One region of the Pseudovibrio sp. Ad46 genome, then DNA from elsewhere that is predicted to be linked to it. Evidence: riboswitches for the same ligand, from Rfam matches in the RefSeq annotation. Region 1 holds a riboswitch; the other holds the start of a gene.
What was found. Region 1 has a riboswitch for S-adenosylmethionine ahead of PsAD46_RS07655 (hypothetical protein). Riboswitches for the same ligand answer to the same signal wherever they lie in the genome.

Region 1 (7,558 bases):
CATGACCTGATTTAAGGATCTGAGATGATTGCACGCAAAGCTGCAAAAGCCCTTGCCGTTCTTCCTTTGCTTTATGCTGTGAGCCAGCCTGCACAGGCTGCTGAGACCGAAACCGCTATTTTTGCTGGTGGTTGCTTCTGGTGTATCGAGTCCGACTTTGACAAGATCGAGGGCGTTCTTGAGACCACATCTGGTTACACGGGTGGCCGCAGTGCAAACCCGACCTACAAGCAGGTTTCTGCTGGTGGCACAGGTCATATTGAAGCGTTGGAAGTGAAGTTTGATCCGGCCAAGGTGTCTTATGAAGAGCTGCTAACAGCCTTCTGGCATTCCGTTGATCCAACTGATGCTGGTGGTCAGTTTTGTGATCGTGGTGAGAGCTATCAGACAACCATCTTTGCGACCTCTCCTGCGCAGCTGAAGGCTGCAAAAGCCTCCAAGAAAGCGCTTGGAAAATCAGGTGAGGTGAACCGCCCGATTGTAACACCGATCCGCACTGCAGCTCCGTTCTATGATGCAGAAGATTATCATCAGAACTACTATGAGAAAAACCCGATCCGCTACAAGTTCTACCGCTATCGCTGTGGTCGTGATCAGCGCGTCAAGCAGGTCTGGGGTCCAAATGCTTACAAAGGTATCCCCGGCGAGCACTAAGGGCTTAGTATAGAACTCAAGAAGACCAGAGGCACTGCTCTGGTCTTTTGCTTTTAGGTGTATTGTCGCAGGTCAGAAGGGGGCCCTACTCTTCGTAGTACATGCGATAGATCCCTCCGGCAGAATCATCAGAGATCAACAAGGATCCGTCGCCAAGCTCGACCACGTCTACCGGACGGCCCAGATAATCGCCGCTGGCATCAATCCAGCCAGTTGCGACAATACTTGGGGCTCCAGCTTCTTCTTTCTCGTTGATGGGCACGAACACCACACGTGCGCCAATTGGCACTGAGCGGTCCCATGAGCCGTGCTGCGCGATGAAGACGCCGCCCTTGTATTCTTCAGGGAACATATCGCCCTGATAGAATGTCATGCCCAAACTTGCGGCATGGGCGTCTAACTCGACTTCCGGGTTCACCACGCCACTTGGGACAGGCTCGTCGATGTAATGCGGGGTACGGACCGTTCCGCCGCCATACCATGGGAAACCGTAGTTCTTGCCCGGCTCGGTGCCTTTGTTCAGCTCTTCGGGCGGGATGTCATCTCCCATGCCGTCCACCTGATTGTCGGTAAACCAGAGATTGCCGGAGTTTGGATGGAACTCCAGGCCCACGGAGTTTCTGATCCCGGTCGCATAGACCTGACGGTCCATACCATCTGCGGTGATGGAGATAATGCCGCCGATGCCGAGGCTGTCATAGAGTTTCAGCTTCATCTTGGGCGGGACGTTGTAAGGCTGGCCAAGAGAGATGTAGATGCGGTCATCCGGACCCTGATCACACACGCGGGAGGAGTGATTATAGCTTTCTTCAGAGGGAGGGATAAGCATGCCCTTGCCGACCAGCACCTTCACTGCTGGCTTGCCCTGCTCTTTATTTTCCAATGCGTTCGGAAAACTCAGAACACGGTTTTGCTCAGCAAGGACTAATGAGCCATCTTTTGTGAAGCAAACACCATTTGGGATGATGAAGGATTGATCTGGAGCGAACTGGCGAACTTCTGCAGCTTTCTTGCCCTCTTCATCCGGAGTAACGACCCAGACTCTGTCCGTGGTCGTCCCTACAAAGACAGTTTTGCCATCAGGCGCGACGGCCATATGGCGGGCATCTGGCACGGCTGCATAAGGTTCGATGTGGAAGCCTTTGGGCATGACCACAACTTCAGCGTTGCGAGCCAGAGTTTTCTGTTCTTCAGAGACCTGCTCCACAAACTCTGTTTTGACACCATCGACCATTTTGGTGGTCGTTGCCGCCAGAGATGTGGTTAGCAGCAAGGCGTAAGCGCACCCTGTCAGGACTCCAAAGAGAACGGGCTTTGTGGTGCACATCGTTTTTTTCCTTCCTGAAGGGCTTAGAAATTTGACTGAGAAAATTTATCGGAATATTTGAAATGCTCTGCCTTTTTGAGCCGCCACTATGCGCTCATTCAAAGTCTGAGGAGAATACTCAGATATGACGGGAATTCGGTTTATAGAACCACAAAAATTGAAGATATTCACTTAGCGGAAGTTGCGTTTTGTGGTGCTAGAATACGACACAACGTAAGTTTGAAAGTGTGGACAAAGAACAAAGGAAAGGTGCCCACTTGCAATTGCCTCATTTTCGTGCCAAATCCTACGCATCATCAAGAGAAGGGCTGGCGCCCTCGCCAACCTGCCTAACCGGGCAAGGTGGTCTCCGCCAAAAGGGATGTGGTTTCGAAGTGAGGACGCTGTCTTCATCATTCGTAACAACCAAGCGGTAGTTTCAATGGATTTTGCGCCAGTCCTCCTCGGGAAACCGATGGAGGATTTAATGTTTGATATTGCTGGTCAGCCACAGTCTGCATGGCAATCGTATGTATCTGAATATGTGCCTCAATCTTTGAGGGAAGCCGTCGCACACCTTGCCGACGAGTTTACTGCTGCCTATTTGCTGGATTGCTTGATTCTGGAGAAAGGACTGCGCAGTCGGTTGCTTTCCAATTCAACCCGACAGCCGAATACGCCGCTGACCACCGACGAGCGCTCCGACAGGTTTGCTGTGCTGCTTCGGCTTTGGGCAGAAGGCTGCCACACGGTTGTCGACGAGCGCTTGTTTGCGGATACTGCACGCCGCCGTCCTGAAGAACTGGAAGCCTTGCGTGAGTACTTCAGGCAAAACGCGCTGCGCTCGAAAAAGAAGTTCCCGAGCTAGGTAAGCTGCACTAAAATAAGAACTGATTTAAGCTGCGCGGCTGCCGAATTTTGCAGGAGGCGTGGCAAATGGGTCTGCGAACATTGCAAGCCACAGGCTCTGTGCGATGCGCTGTGCAGTTGCTAGAAGAAGCGGTGCGGCTTCTGGTGAGAAAATCGCATAGACTTCGTCTTCAAACAGGTCCATCCACTCATGGAAATTCTCAGTGGTGACCCCTTGAATCCTCGCGTGAGCGGGAACCGGCTTGCCTTTATACGATCCAGTTTTTAGCAGCACTGACGCCCAAAAGTGCTTCATCTTGTGTAGATGCGGACCCCAGTCCTCGCCCATCTCTCTCAGGAAGATCGGCCCAAGCGTTTCATGCTGGCGGACCTTGCCGTAAAAACTCTCAACCAGATGATTAATCTGGGCAGGTGTGATGGAAGGATCAAGCGGTGTCCGTTCACGCGCTGACATAACGGGAATTTTTGATGACACTGCTTGTTTCCTGTTCCTGGTCCGCGATCCGCTTAAGCCTTGTTGTATTTAGCACGTTGCTCTTCAGAGATCACAATCGGTTTGCCGTCATCGTCAACAGCAACAAAGGTGAACTGAGCATTCGTAACCTTCTCGCGATAACCAAAGCGGTGGCGCAAAGCCCAGGCCTCAATGGCAAGCGTTACAGAGGTTCTGCCAACACGGAGCACATTGGAGTAGACACACATTACATCGCCCACTTTAACAGGGCGGATAAAGGTCATGCTGTCGATCGCAACAGTCACAACGCGCTCCATGGCGCACTGGCTTGCTGCAATACCGGCGGCAATATCCATTTGAGAGACAACCCAACCGCCGAAGATATCGCCAGAAGCATTGGTGTCTGCCGGCATCGCCATTGTGCGCGTGGTCAGTTCACCAATTGGCTGCTCTTCTTCGACAGCGTCTCTTGTATCATTCATAGTTCTAAAGCTCCGTAGATCCACCAGAGGAAATGCTATGCATGGCGAAGCTCAACTACTCAAGCAGGGATCATCGCCATATGGAAGCAATCAACAACCTGGGTCGCACATTTCTTGGTGTTGGCCCGAGCAGTTTCAGCAACGCATTCATCTACTGCATTCTCGAATAATTTCAACCAGCTGGCAATATCATCGCTGCATACCTGCTTTGCAGCACCACGATACTTGCCAAGTGGACGGCCAGAATAGCTTCTGTCTTTCATGAGAGCGGAGCACCAGAATCGCACGGCCTGAGCTTCGTAATCCTCCCAGTCGCACTTCATGCTATTTTGGTAGACTGATGCCAGCTCGCCATTGTGACGGAGTTTTTCTGAATGACTGGCAACCAAAGCACGCACTTGAGAATGCGTCAGGTCAGGATGGATTGGTGTGCACTCGTCCTGCGGGCGAATGTCAAAATGCTGATAGGTCATCTCGGTGTTTCAGGAGCCTTGTAGGGACAAGGCCCATGCCCTTCTTGTTACTTCGGGTCACTTTTACTCAAATACCGAGTTTAAAGCTCTGCGGCAGCTCGTAGCACCTCCGGCTTTTCGAGGCAGTAATATCCAGAGAGGCGGCTGATTACACCTTCTCTCTTCCAGACATTGAGGACGCGGCTGACGTTCTCCCGAGCCCCACCAGCCATATTGGCGATTTCAGCCTGAGAGATCTTATAGTGAACAAGAATTTTGTTGCTGTCGACTTTTTTGCCAAATGTTTCAGAGAGTTGCAGCAGCGTCTGCGCAACCCGGCCATTGAGTGGCAAGAAGGACCGTGCAGCGAGTGCATCGTTTGAACGACGCAGGCGAGTCGCTACGATCTGCAGCATGTGACGGTAAACAGCGGGGTTTTCATCGGCGTAGCGATAAAATGCAGCTTTGGAGATAAATGCAAGCTGGCTTGGCTTGAGTGCCGTAACGGTAGCGGAACGCTCACTGCCGTCAAGCAAAGCAATTTCACCTACCAGAGAGCCCTGCCCGAGAACTGCGAGCAGCTGCTCACTGCCATCCAACGAGACGACGGAGACTTTCATGCTGCCTTCGATGATTGCGTAACAACCATTGCCCGGATCTCCGGCCTTGAAGAGAACTGCGCCGGATTTCAATGACATAGGCTGAGCTATCTCAGAGAGACCGTGTGCGTGTTCCTCAGCCAAACCCGACAGTGAAAAGCTATTTTGAAGGAGTTCTTTGAACTTTGTCATCTTGCCACAAGATCCTGACGCGCCGTAGATTCAGTTTTTTAGTTTAAGCTGCATCAATATAATTGATGATTTTAATTAGGTCTATCATGCGGCCATTTTGTGACCGGAGTCACAGAGATGTTCTTTAGTTTTAGGCAAATTAGGGGTGTTCATAAATACCCCAACGTTTATGGCAAATTCAAAAGGAACGATCTCTTCAACCGCAGGAAGAGATCGTTCTTAGAACAAGAAGATATCTTTTTCCATCAAAAGAAACGGAAATTCCTCACTTATCAGGAACTTCAGCTGGTTCTCACGGGATGAGCTCTGGCGTACGTTTTTCTTTTTGACGGGTTGGGCCTGCTCTTCAGGATAGGATGGCCGACATAGGACCATCGCCGAATCCTGTGCCTCATTGATTCCGTGCCAGAAGAAATCTCTCAGATCCGTGTCCTCATCAGCCATTGGCAGATCTGGTCCTGAGAATATAGTTTCCAATCCGGCTTTGGTGGCGCGCTTTGAAATGGAGTTGCTTGATCGACTAACACCAGCAGGCAGTACCAGTGCAGGCTCTCGCCCTGTCATCATGCTGAGCACCGTGATGAGCGCTGAATGCACGGCAGGATGCTTTGCGAGATTTCCCTGAATGGCAACAAATGCTGGCGGACGGGCATAGACCTCTTCGAACAGATCCACCTGTGCGGCGATCTCAGCGGCAATCGCCTCTTCCGGCAGCATCTTCATGGGGCTGCGCATTGCATACCACCACGGGGCGGGGAACGTCTCTCCGAATACGGTCCGGCCAAAATCGGTGAGCGGTCCGGCGGGCTTTGTCAGTGTGACTGTCAGACCGACCATGGTTTCATGTTCGGCCCAGGCAACCACGTCACGCAGCTGATAGAACTCCCTCGACCACATCTTGCCAGTGACAACGCAGCCTACAGCAGAAAGCCGACCTGCGATGATTAGATCGCAGATCGCCCGGTCAACACCGTAGCTTTGCCCAAATTCGAGACTCGTCAAGAGGATGCGCTTCATCGCGCGGATCTCCCAATCCAAAAGGTTCAGGAGTACATTTAACAAAGCCTGCAAATTTAACGCAACGGAATCTCAGCTGTTTCAGTTGGATTTCAGGGGCTGTTTCGGGTCTGATAATCGATAGACCCGTACATTTTCAATAGCGGTTTTTCCGAATAATCCCTTATTCTCTCGGGGGATGGTCTTCAGCAGCTCAACCTGATTGAAGTTAGTTTTCAGCTTTTGTGAGCGGTCTCTTCTTTCCTCGGTGACGTACAGCATGTCACTATTTTCGGGATTTTGGAGATTATCGGGAATCATTGCATAGCGCATTCGCTCAGGAATTCCGTAGACTTTGAGGTCTGTCTTCTTGAGCGCATCCGACATTTGGCCAGTCAAACCATAGCTGGTTGTGCCAATCCAATTGATGTCATTCGCGTCTGCCAACTCGGTTAGTTCATCCCCAATATCTTGCCAGCCGCGCATCTGGTGCGTTGGATCTTTACGGCCCAGAGATGTGTTGAGCGGGGTGTAGGCGTGGATATAGACCACGCCAGCGACAACGACACCCAGGCCGACTGTAGTCGGGGCAAGCACCTTGAACCAGCGACCAACATTGGCAGGCGGATAAGCTGCTGCAATACCAGCGAACATGGCAAGTGTCGGATACATTGGTGCTGGCCAGTTGCCCTGAACACGCGAATGGAGTGAATGGAAGAGTAGATAAATCAGGAACGGCAGGACCGTCAGAACCAGCAGGCTGGCCGTGTTGTCTTGCTTTATCATTTTGCGGATGACGCGCCACGCACCAACCATCGCAATGATAAAGACGAGCGGGCTCAGTAGGCCTGCAACAGCGCCTATGAACTCGCCAATGTACTTGACGGAGTACCCTTCCGGTACAGAACGCCCAAACTGCTTTACAAAAGAAATCCACTCATGCTGCGAGTTCCAGTAAAGTACTGGAGAGAAGATTGCGATTGCCAGTGCTCCGCCGAGCCACAACTGCCAGGACAGGAAGTATCTGCGGTTCTCCGGCACCCACACCAGCCAGAGAATAATCCCTACCCCCAGAAACAACACGGAGTATTTTGAAAGAAGGCCTAATCCTGCAAAGATACCAGCCAGAATCCACCAGTTCGCATTTTTGGATACCGTCAGCTCTGCCATGGCCCACAAAGCCAGTCCCCAGAAGAAAACAGAGGGTGCGTCAGGCGTAGCTAACAGTGAGCCGACACCAATCAGCAAACTTGCGTTGAAAAACAGGACTGTCCAGCCAGCGACATGGGCGTCATATAGAATTTTTGCAGTTCGCCAGAGGGCAAGGGAACCGATTGCAGCAGACAGGATACTGATGAAGCGAACGCCAAGAGCCGTGTCACCGAACAAGGATTGACCAAGCCAGATCCAATAAGCGACCATTGGCGGGTGGTCGTAATAACCCAATGCAGGATACAGCCCCCACAAACGATAGTAGGCTTCATCCTCAACCAGATCGACATTCATACCAGTTGCCAGCCGCGCCAAAGACAGCACGGCGACAATCAGGATCA
Region 2 (7,558 bases), on a different contig from region 1:
CGATGATGCGGCCTTCGCCGATGAGGCGGGGGGCTTTTTCGGTGGTGGTGTAGCTGATGGCGCCTTCCTCGGGTTCTACGCGGCGGCGGTCGCGCAGGTGGGCGGCGTTTTCTTTGATGCCGATGAGGTGGGCGAGGAAAGCGGAGTTGCAGCGGAAGACGTTGATGCGCTTTGGCAGGTCATAGAACTGGGCGTCTTTTTCGTGCTGAGTTTGCGTGGTGGCGACATCCTCAGAGACTTGCAGTTCCTTGCCTGGTTTCCCGTAGGTGTTCCGTCTTGAAACAGTCTCTGCATTTTGCTCTGTGATTTTGGCGTGACGGCGAGAGCCGATATCGCGATAGCGACGATCAGCGTCTGTTCCAGTGTTAATCGCTTTTCCAGTGCGGGTGACACGCATGACTTCACTCCCCCGACCGTCTCAAAATGAGACAAATGCCATTTCCTGGGATTTACATCGCAAGGCGCGTGCCAAAGTTTAAGTTTTTATTAGGATTTTAATTAATTGGGTGCGATGGAAATGCTGAGAGGCATGAAAAAGCTAGCAAGTACAGAAGGTTAAAGCTTGTCGATCTGATCTTCAGGACCGCTGACGAGCAGGGTTACGCCGTCCTCTGTGAAGGTGCGTTCGATGATTTCCAGCTGTAGCAGAATGACCTGGCGTTCCAGTTCGGCACTGCTGGAGAAGCTGGCAGAGACACTGCGGGTTTTGATGCGCAGCCATGGCACAAGCTCAGCTTCCCGAATGGCGAGATTTGCGGCGCCGGAGTAGGCCCGTGCCAGGCCGCCGGTGCCCAGTTTTGTGCCACCGAAGTAACGGACAATGATGACGCCCACATCCACAAGGTCTGCCCCAATGAGTGTTTTGAGTGTGGGCATGCCGGAGGTGCCAGACGGTTCACCATCGTCTTTGCCGCCTTCATCGATGCGTCCCTCGGGGAGCATTCTGCGGAAGGCGGTGACGTGGTGGTTGGCTTTTTTGTGCTCGTCGCGAAGATCCGCCAGCCGCTGAGCAAAGTCTACATGGGGTACCAGAAAGGCAAGAAAGCGTGACTTCTTTTCTTCCAGTATCGCGTTGTATTCCTGCTCAACGGTGAAGAGGGGCATGGGCTTATGCTCCTACCGGTTCTTTGCTTTTGAAGTGCTTGGAGAGCTTTAGTGCCTGACCCTGATAGTTGGAGCCAATGCCTTCGCCGTAAAGGGTTTCTGGCACTTCCTCCATGTGCTCGTAGACAAGGCGGCCAACCGTCTGGCCGTGTTCTACGATGAAGGGAACGTCGTGAGAGCGGACTTCTAGAACGGCTCTGGACCCTGTGCCACCAACGGTGGAGTGGCCGAAGCCGGGGTCGAAGAAGCCTGCGTAGTGGACGCGGAATTCGCCGACGAGTGGGTCGAATGGCACCATCTCAGCGGCGTATTGCGGTGGGACGTGGACGGCTTCCTGCGAGACCAGAATGTAGAACTCGTTCGGGTCGAGGATGAGCGTTGCATCGCCGCGATTGTACAGCGGTTCCCAGAAGTCTTCCGGGTCTTGTGCGTCTTTGCGGTCAACGTCGATCACACCTGTATGGCGCTTGGCGCGGTAGCCGATGAGGCTGTCTTTGCCAGAGCCTTTCAGGTCGATGGACACCTGGACGCCGTTGTTGATTGCGTCTTCGTCCTTGCCGCCAGAAACCAGCGTGTGCTGGTTGTGCACTTTGGTCAGGTCTTCATCATTGATGAGGGTTTCACCATCGCGGAAGCGGATTTGGGACAGGCGAGAGCCTTCGCGGACCAGCACAGGGAAGGTCTTTGGAGAGATCTCAGCGTAGAGCGGGCCTTTGTAGCCAGCTTCAACACGGTCAAATGCGCGGCCCTGGTCTGTGATGACGCGGGTGAACACATCGATGCGGCCCGTGGAGCTTTTCGGGTTGGCTGTGGCGGATTGCTCAGCCGGAAGGTCCAGCGCTTCCTGAAGGCGGACGATGTAAACGCAGTTGGTTTCCAGCACGGCGCCCTTGGAGAGGTCGATCTCGTGCAGGATAAGCTTTTCCAGCTTGTCTTCCACTTTCGCGTCGGGGCCGGGCAGAAAGGAGGCCCGGACACGCCATGCTTTGACGCCGAGGCGCAGGTCAAGACTGGCAGGTTGAATCTGGTCCTCGTCGGGCACTCTGTCTGCTTGAATTGCACCGCTGGCAAACATAGCTTCAATCGCTTTTGCCGGAAGAATGCCTGTCATTGTTGGTTCCGCCCCACTCGTACTCAAATCGTTCTGACACTGATTAACGTAAGTTTGATCTCTCGCCAAGTCTGCAACCTAAGCTGATTGATTGACCCTAGTGTATTTTCGAGGTAAAAACGCTGCCTATTCCGTGGTGATTTGGTCGACCGGCTTGCAACCACGTAAAACAAGTAGCTAAAGGGTCGGGTTCTTGTATAGACCTCGGCCCGCGCCGGGGTTTTTTAATGAAGGGGTAGAGCGATATCTCTTCGGGCAGGAATGAGCGATGACAGACGCAAAGAACTGGAAGCCAGCAACTCGGCTTGTTCATGGAGGCACAACGCGCTCCAGCTTTGGTGAAACATCCGAAGCTATCTTCCTTACACAAGGGTATGTTTACGACAGCTCAGAAGCGGCAGAAGCACGCTTTTTGGGCGAGAATCCGGGCTATATTTATTCCCGGTACGCAAACCCGACCGTAGGAATGTTCGAGCGACGAATGTGTGAACTGGAAGGCGCTGAGGCCGCACGCGGCACGGCTTCTGGTATGGCGGCTGTTAACTCTGCGATTATGGCCTGCGTTAAAGCTGGCGATCACGTGATTGCACCAAAGGCACTGTTCGGTTCCTGCCGATACATCATCGAAAAGCTGCTGCCACGTTATGGTGTGGAGTCCACGCTGATTGATGGCACTGACATTGAGCAATGGAAAGCAGCTGTTCGTCCGAACACCACAGCGGCATTCCTTGAAAGCCCAACCAACCCGACGCTTGAAGTGATCGATATTCCAGCTGTTGCGGATATTATTCACGAAGCTGGTGGACGGCTTATTGTCGACAACGTGTTTGCGACTGCTATCTGGCAGAGCCCGCTGGCCTTGGGCGCTGATGTGGTGATCTACTCTGCGACCAAGCATATTGACGGGCAGGGCCGATGTCTGGGCGGTATCGTGCTTTCTGATGAAAAGTGGATTGTGGAAGAATTCCATGACCCGTTCAAGCATACTGGGCCTGCGATGAGCCCGTTCAACGCCTGGGTTCTGCTGAAAGGTCTGGAGACATTGTCTCTGCGTGTTGAGCGTCAGACTGCGAATGCAGGCAAGCTGGCAGAGTTCCTTGCGGATCATTCTGCAGTGTCTCGGCTGATTTACCCGGGCCGTGCTGATCACCCACAGGCGGATATCGTGGCCAAGCAGATGCAGGGTGGGTCTACCATGCTGGCGTTTGATTTGGCGGGTGGTAAGGAAGCGGCCTTCAAGTTCTCCAATGCACTGGAGATTGTCAGCCTTTCCAACAACCTTGGTGATGCGAAGAGCCTGATTACCCATCCGGCGACGACTACGCACCAGAGTGTTGCGGAAGATGCGCGTTTGGAGCTGGGCATTACAGACAAGACGCTTCGTCTTTCTGTTGGTCTGGAAGATGCAGATGACCTGCTGGAAGATGTTGCTAAGGCACTGGCCGCGCTTTAAGCGTGTTGCACATTACAACTAGCGTGAGGGCATCCAACCGGGTGCCCTTTATGCATTAAAGCCCAATGCTGCAGACTTGTTGTTAGCTGTTGCTGGTTGCCACAACTACATCTCGCCGTGCTCCGGACAAGGTGATGATGAAACCGGCGATGACATCCAGAAACGTGATGGTCATGAGCAGAAGGAAGAGCGGAGTGGCGGCTTCTTGTACCGAGAGGAACTCAATTAGGTAAGCCACGAGGATCAACAGAGACAAGCTGTGATCTACCAGTGAGAGTGTGCTGGTTCTGGTGGCTTTGATGATCTCAACGAAGAGCAGGACCAAAGTGCCTGCAAGCAGAAGGGTGGCGACATCCAGAGGAACAAGCAGTCCGGATGGCAGTGGGATCTGGAATACAATGGCAGCCCACGGAGTGACGTTGTAGCCTTGATCAAGCACCGGCTCTAGATCTTCAAACCACCGAAATGCAACAGCGTTGTAGAGCAAAAACGGAATGAGCGTGAGTGGAATAGTCCTCATGTGGTTGTCCCCGGAAGAGCTGGAAGCGGTATCCTATCGGAAAAGATTAACATTAATGCTGGGGGTCTGTGATGCCCTGAAACCGGGAGGGGTAACGCTTCGAGTGGTTTAATGCCTAGGGCTTTCATTTTAAGTGGAGTTCTAGGGAATACGACGCGTGCGATTGTGAATAGTGAGGGGGCGTCGCACACGTTCTGTCATGCGACGTTCTATGTGAGAGAGCTCATTATAGTTATCGACAGTGATGCCCTTCCAATATTTGACGATGGGAAGGCCTATGCGAAGTTGAAAAGCACCAATGGGATAGTTGATGTCGCTGTGATAGCGGATCTGGCCAACAAATGTGGTCTTCAATCCAGGTACGCCAAACCAGCCTGCACGGGATATTTCAAACCGTCCCTGCGCCCCGCTTATCTCTTCAATGTTGTTGGCGGTTCTATAAAAGCCTCCTGCATAGATGCGGAAGCCGAACCCCAGATCCTCAGTTCCGGGAAGGTCGTAGCCAATCTCTCCTGAAAGGTTGAGGAGAGGAATGCTTTCGCGTTGGTCTGTGCTACCCGGCTCCGGTTCCAGAATACGGACTTTGCTTGTCGGAAATTGTGCGTTGAAGCGAGCCTCATAGTTATTTGCCAAAAACTCGATGCCCGTGGTGACTGCAGTTGCGGGGCCGCGTTCGTAATCTTCCTTGTAGTTCATGAAGATGTAGGTGCTGCCAATCAAGTTTGGCCGTACAAAGTGACGGAGGCCACCGCCAGCACTTATGAGATAAACAGCATCAGAGGAGTTGCCGGAGCGGACATCAGCGAAGAACATGCCATGACTGTCCTGAAAGACTGGCGTGATGACTTCGGCGGCTCCAGATGTGTTATTGCGATCTGTCTCAAACAGGCCAATGAGGCGGGGTTGGTACTTGCCTTGCGGATTGAAGGTGAAGTGGTCGTCTAAATTGAAGAGAGGTTGGGCCTGGCTAGCAGAGGTATTCAGCGCCACAAGGCAGAGCAGAATACGCAACAAAGTTTGCAAAAGCTGGCCCATTTGCTCTCTTGGTGCTGACGAGAATGCGACGTTTACCAGCAGTATTGGAGGTTACTTACGTTTCTGATAGTCCCGCCATCCAGTGGGCTATCCTTGCCAAGCTGAGAGGAACTGAAGATCTTCACAGCCAGCAAACTGGGTGCATCGCTCCAGTTCAGCTTCCAATCGTTGTTGGCGGCCTTTGCCCATGCGAATGCCAGCCTCGGGCCAGAAGCGTTTTACGGCCAAAGCATTGGAGGCTTTGTCACGCTTCATATCAATGCGGCCAATCAACTTGTCCCCCTCCATTACGGGGAAGACATAATAGCCGTATTGCCGTTTTGGTTCAGGGACGAAGATTTCGATGCGGTAATTGAAGTCAAAAAGGAACTCAGCGCGCTTGCGGTCTCTTAATGCCGGGTCGAATGGACTGAGGATGCGGATCCGTTGGGATGGGGCTTCGAGGGATCTCAGTTCATCTTCAATTGTTGGGCGTGCGAGACATAATTTGGGCTTCGTGTCGCTGGCAGGTTGAATCTCAACAGGGATTAGTTCCTGACGCTTCTGGGCTTGCTCACACCATGCTTTGACATCGGCAAGGTCTAGTTTGTCCCAATAGGCTGCAATTTCGCTGGGCGTAGCGAAGCCGAGGCGGTCGATTGCGGAGTTGCAAGCCCACTCTATGGTTTCTGCATGGCTGGGTTTAGCGGAGCGGTGATCCTCAGGGATGACGCGTTCTGTCAGGTCATAGAGTTTTTGAAAGTTTTCACGCCGGGAGACGGAGATTTGTCCGGTCCGCCAGAGATATTCAAGTGCTGTTTTGGATGGGTTCCACTCCCACCATCCGCCTTTGCTGCGCTTCTCATTCTTGCCGACATCTGAGGTGCCAGCGGGGCCGTTTTCTTCGATGTGCCGTAGAATGAGGTTGAGTTTTTCCTGATACTCCGCACCGCGCCAGACCTTCCAGCAGGATTGCAAGCTCTCTGCGCTTTTTTGGAAGCGGTAGTGCCAATAAGGGAAGAACTCGGTTGGAATGATTGAGGCATCATGCGTCCAGTGCTCAAAGAGGCTTCTGTCATTTTCCAGCAGCTTCTTGAGATGTTTGGGGCGGTAACTTTGGCGGCGTGACCACAAGATCATGTGGTGCGCACGCTCTACTGTGTTGATGCTATCAACCTGCACAAAGCCAATGCGGTGAATGAGATCGAGGAGATCTTCTCCTTTCGAGGAGCCTGTTGGTGCTTCAAGAAGGGCGTGTTTCTGCAGAAACAAGCGGCGCGCAGCGGCGTTATCAACTTTTAAAACTAACTGCGCTTCCATAGTCATCAAAGTCTCCTGCTTGGTCAGACGTGCCTAGGCTAGGAGAGGTAGCGCCTTGCCGCAAGCAGTCCGCAGCAGATAGTTGTGGGTTTGTTCCTATTATGTTCTCTAAAAGGAGGTTGCATTGGACTTTGCAGAAAAACAGCGGGGTGTGTTTCAGCGGATGATTGTTGGAGCGTTGGTGACCGCGATTGTGCTTTTGTTTGGTGCGCTTCTCAATCCGTTTGGATTTGCCGCAGACTGGAATGCCTCTGAGCGACTTTGGGTGGCAGCGGTTTCATTGTTATCACCTGCCTTGCTGCTGATGATTTCCATAGGTCGTCTGGCAATGCGCAGGTTTTATCATGCTGATGACATTGATGGAGGAGGGCTAACCCACGGCAGTGAGGAAGCCAGGATGCTGCAGAGCATTTTGCAAAATACACTTGAGCAGGGGGTGTTGGCGGGGTTCATCTACATTGCCTGGGCTGCGGTTATGCCCGGTAGCACGATGTCGGTACCGCTGTTAGCTGCGCTGCTGTTTGCGCTCGGGCGTATTCTGTTTTTTGCCAGCTATGAGAAGGGGGCACCCTGGCGTGGAACCGGCTTTGCACTGACTTTCTACCCAAGCATTTTAATGCTGGTGGTTGTGCTGATAACGTTGATGGCCGGGTTGTAGCGCTCACGCTGGCATATAGCGAGCGACTACAAGATGTCCGAGCACAGGACTTTCGTGCTCTTGTCGGAGTGTGGTCTGCGTGAAGTCGATGGTTGCAAAGTCGAATTGCTCCAAGAGATTGCGGAGATAATCTTCTGTATGCTTGAAGCGGCAGCTGTCGCTCATCGTGTAGGGCTGGGTATTGGATGCAGGCTCCATCACAGCTTCAGCGGAGAACAGGAACACGCCATTCTTTTCGATGTTGCGGGCAACACCTGCGAAGAGATCTTCCAATGAACCAAAGTACGGCAAGAGTTCTGATGCGAGTATCAAATCCCATTTCTGAGGATGATCTTGATCGAGAAACTCGTTGATTTCACATTGCTGGAGATCGTCGTA

Region 2: linked by a shared signal. The riboswitch ahead of PsAD46_RS00775 (O-succinylhomoserine sulfhydrylase) and the one ahead of PsAD46_RS07655 (hypothetical protein) in region 1 are both predicted to bind S-adenosylmethionine.

What each region holds. Positions count from the first base shown of each region.
Region 1 is NZ_LMCG01000040.1:142,582-150,139, reverse strand. Features, by position in the region: gene msrA (peptide-methionine (S)-S-oxide reductase MsrA) at 25-654, shown strand; gene PsAD46_RS07660 (PQQ-dependent sugar dehydrogenase) at 740-1,981, opposite strand; SAM-I-IV-variant riboswitch at 2,270-2,400, shown strand; gene PsAD46_RS07655 (hypothetical protein) at 2,448-2,828, shown strand; gene PsAD46_RS07650 (group III truncated hemoglobin) at 2,856-3,305, opposite strand; gene PsAD46_RS07645 (acyl-CoA thioesterase) at 3,338-3,766, opposite strand; gene PsAD46_RS07640 (group III truncated hemoglobin) at 3,826-4,239, opposite strand; gene PsAD46_RS07635 (Crp/Fnr family transcriptional regulator) at 4,320-5,009, opposite strand; gene PsAD46_RS07630 (ChbG/HpnK family deacetylase) at 5,229-6,026, opposite strand; gene PsAD46_RS07625 (glycosyltransferase family 39 protein) at 6,108-7,558, opposite strand, start outside.
Region 2 is NZ_LMCG01000001.1:155,458-163,015, reverse strand. Features, by position in the region: gene PsAD46_RS00790 (hypothetical protein) at 1-397, opposite strand, end outside; gene PsAD46_RS00785 (YigZ family protein) at 556-1,104, opposite strand; gene PsAD46_RS00780 (2'-deoxycytidine 5'-triphosphate deaminase) at 1,109-2,215, opposite strand; SAM riboswitch at 2,339-2,416, shown strand; gene PsAD46_RS00775 (O-succinylhomoserine sulfhydrylase) at 2,484-3,668, shown strand; gene PsAD46_RS00770 (hypothetical protein) at 3,751-4,188, opposite strand; gene PsAD46_RS00765 (hypothetical protein) at 4,330-5,223, opposite strand; gene PsAD46_RS00760 (crosslink repair DNA glycosylase YcaQ family protein) at 5,311-6,522, opposite strand; gene PsAD46_RS00755 (MAPEG family protein) at 6,647-7,180, shown strand; gene PsAD46_RS00750 (methyltransferase domain-containing protein) at 7,184-7,558, opposite strand, start outside.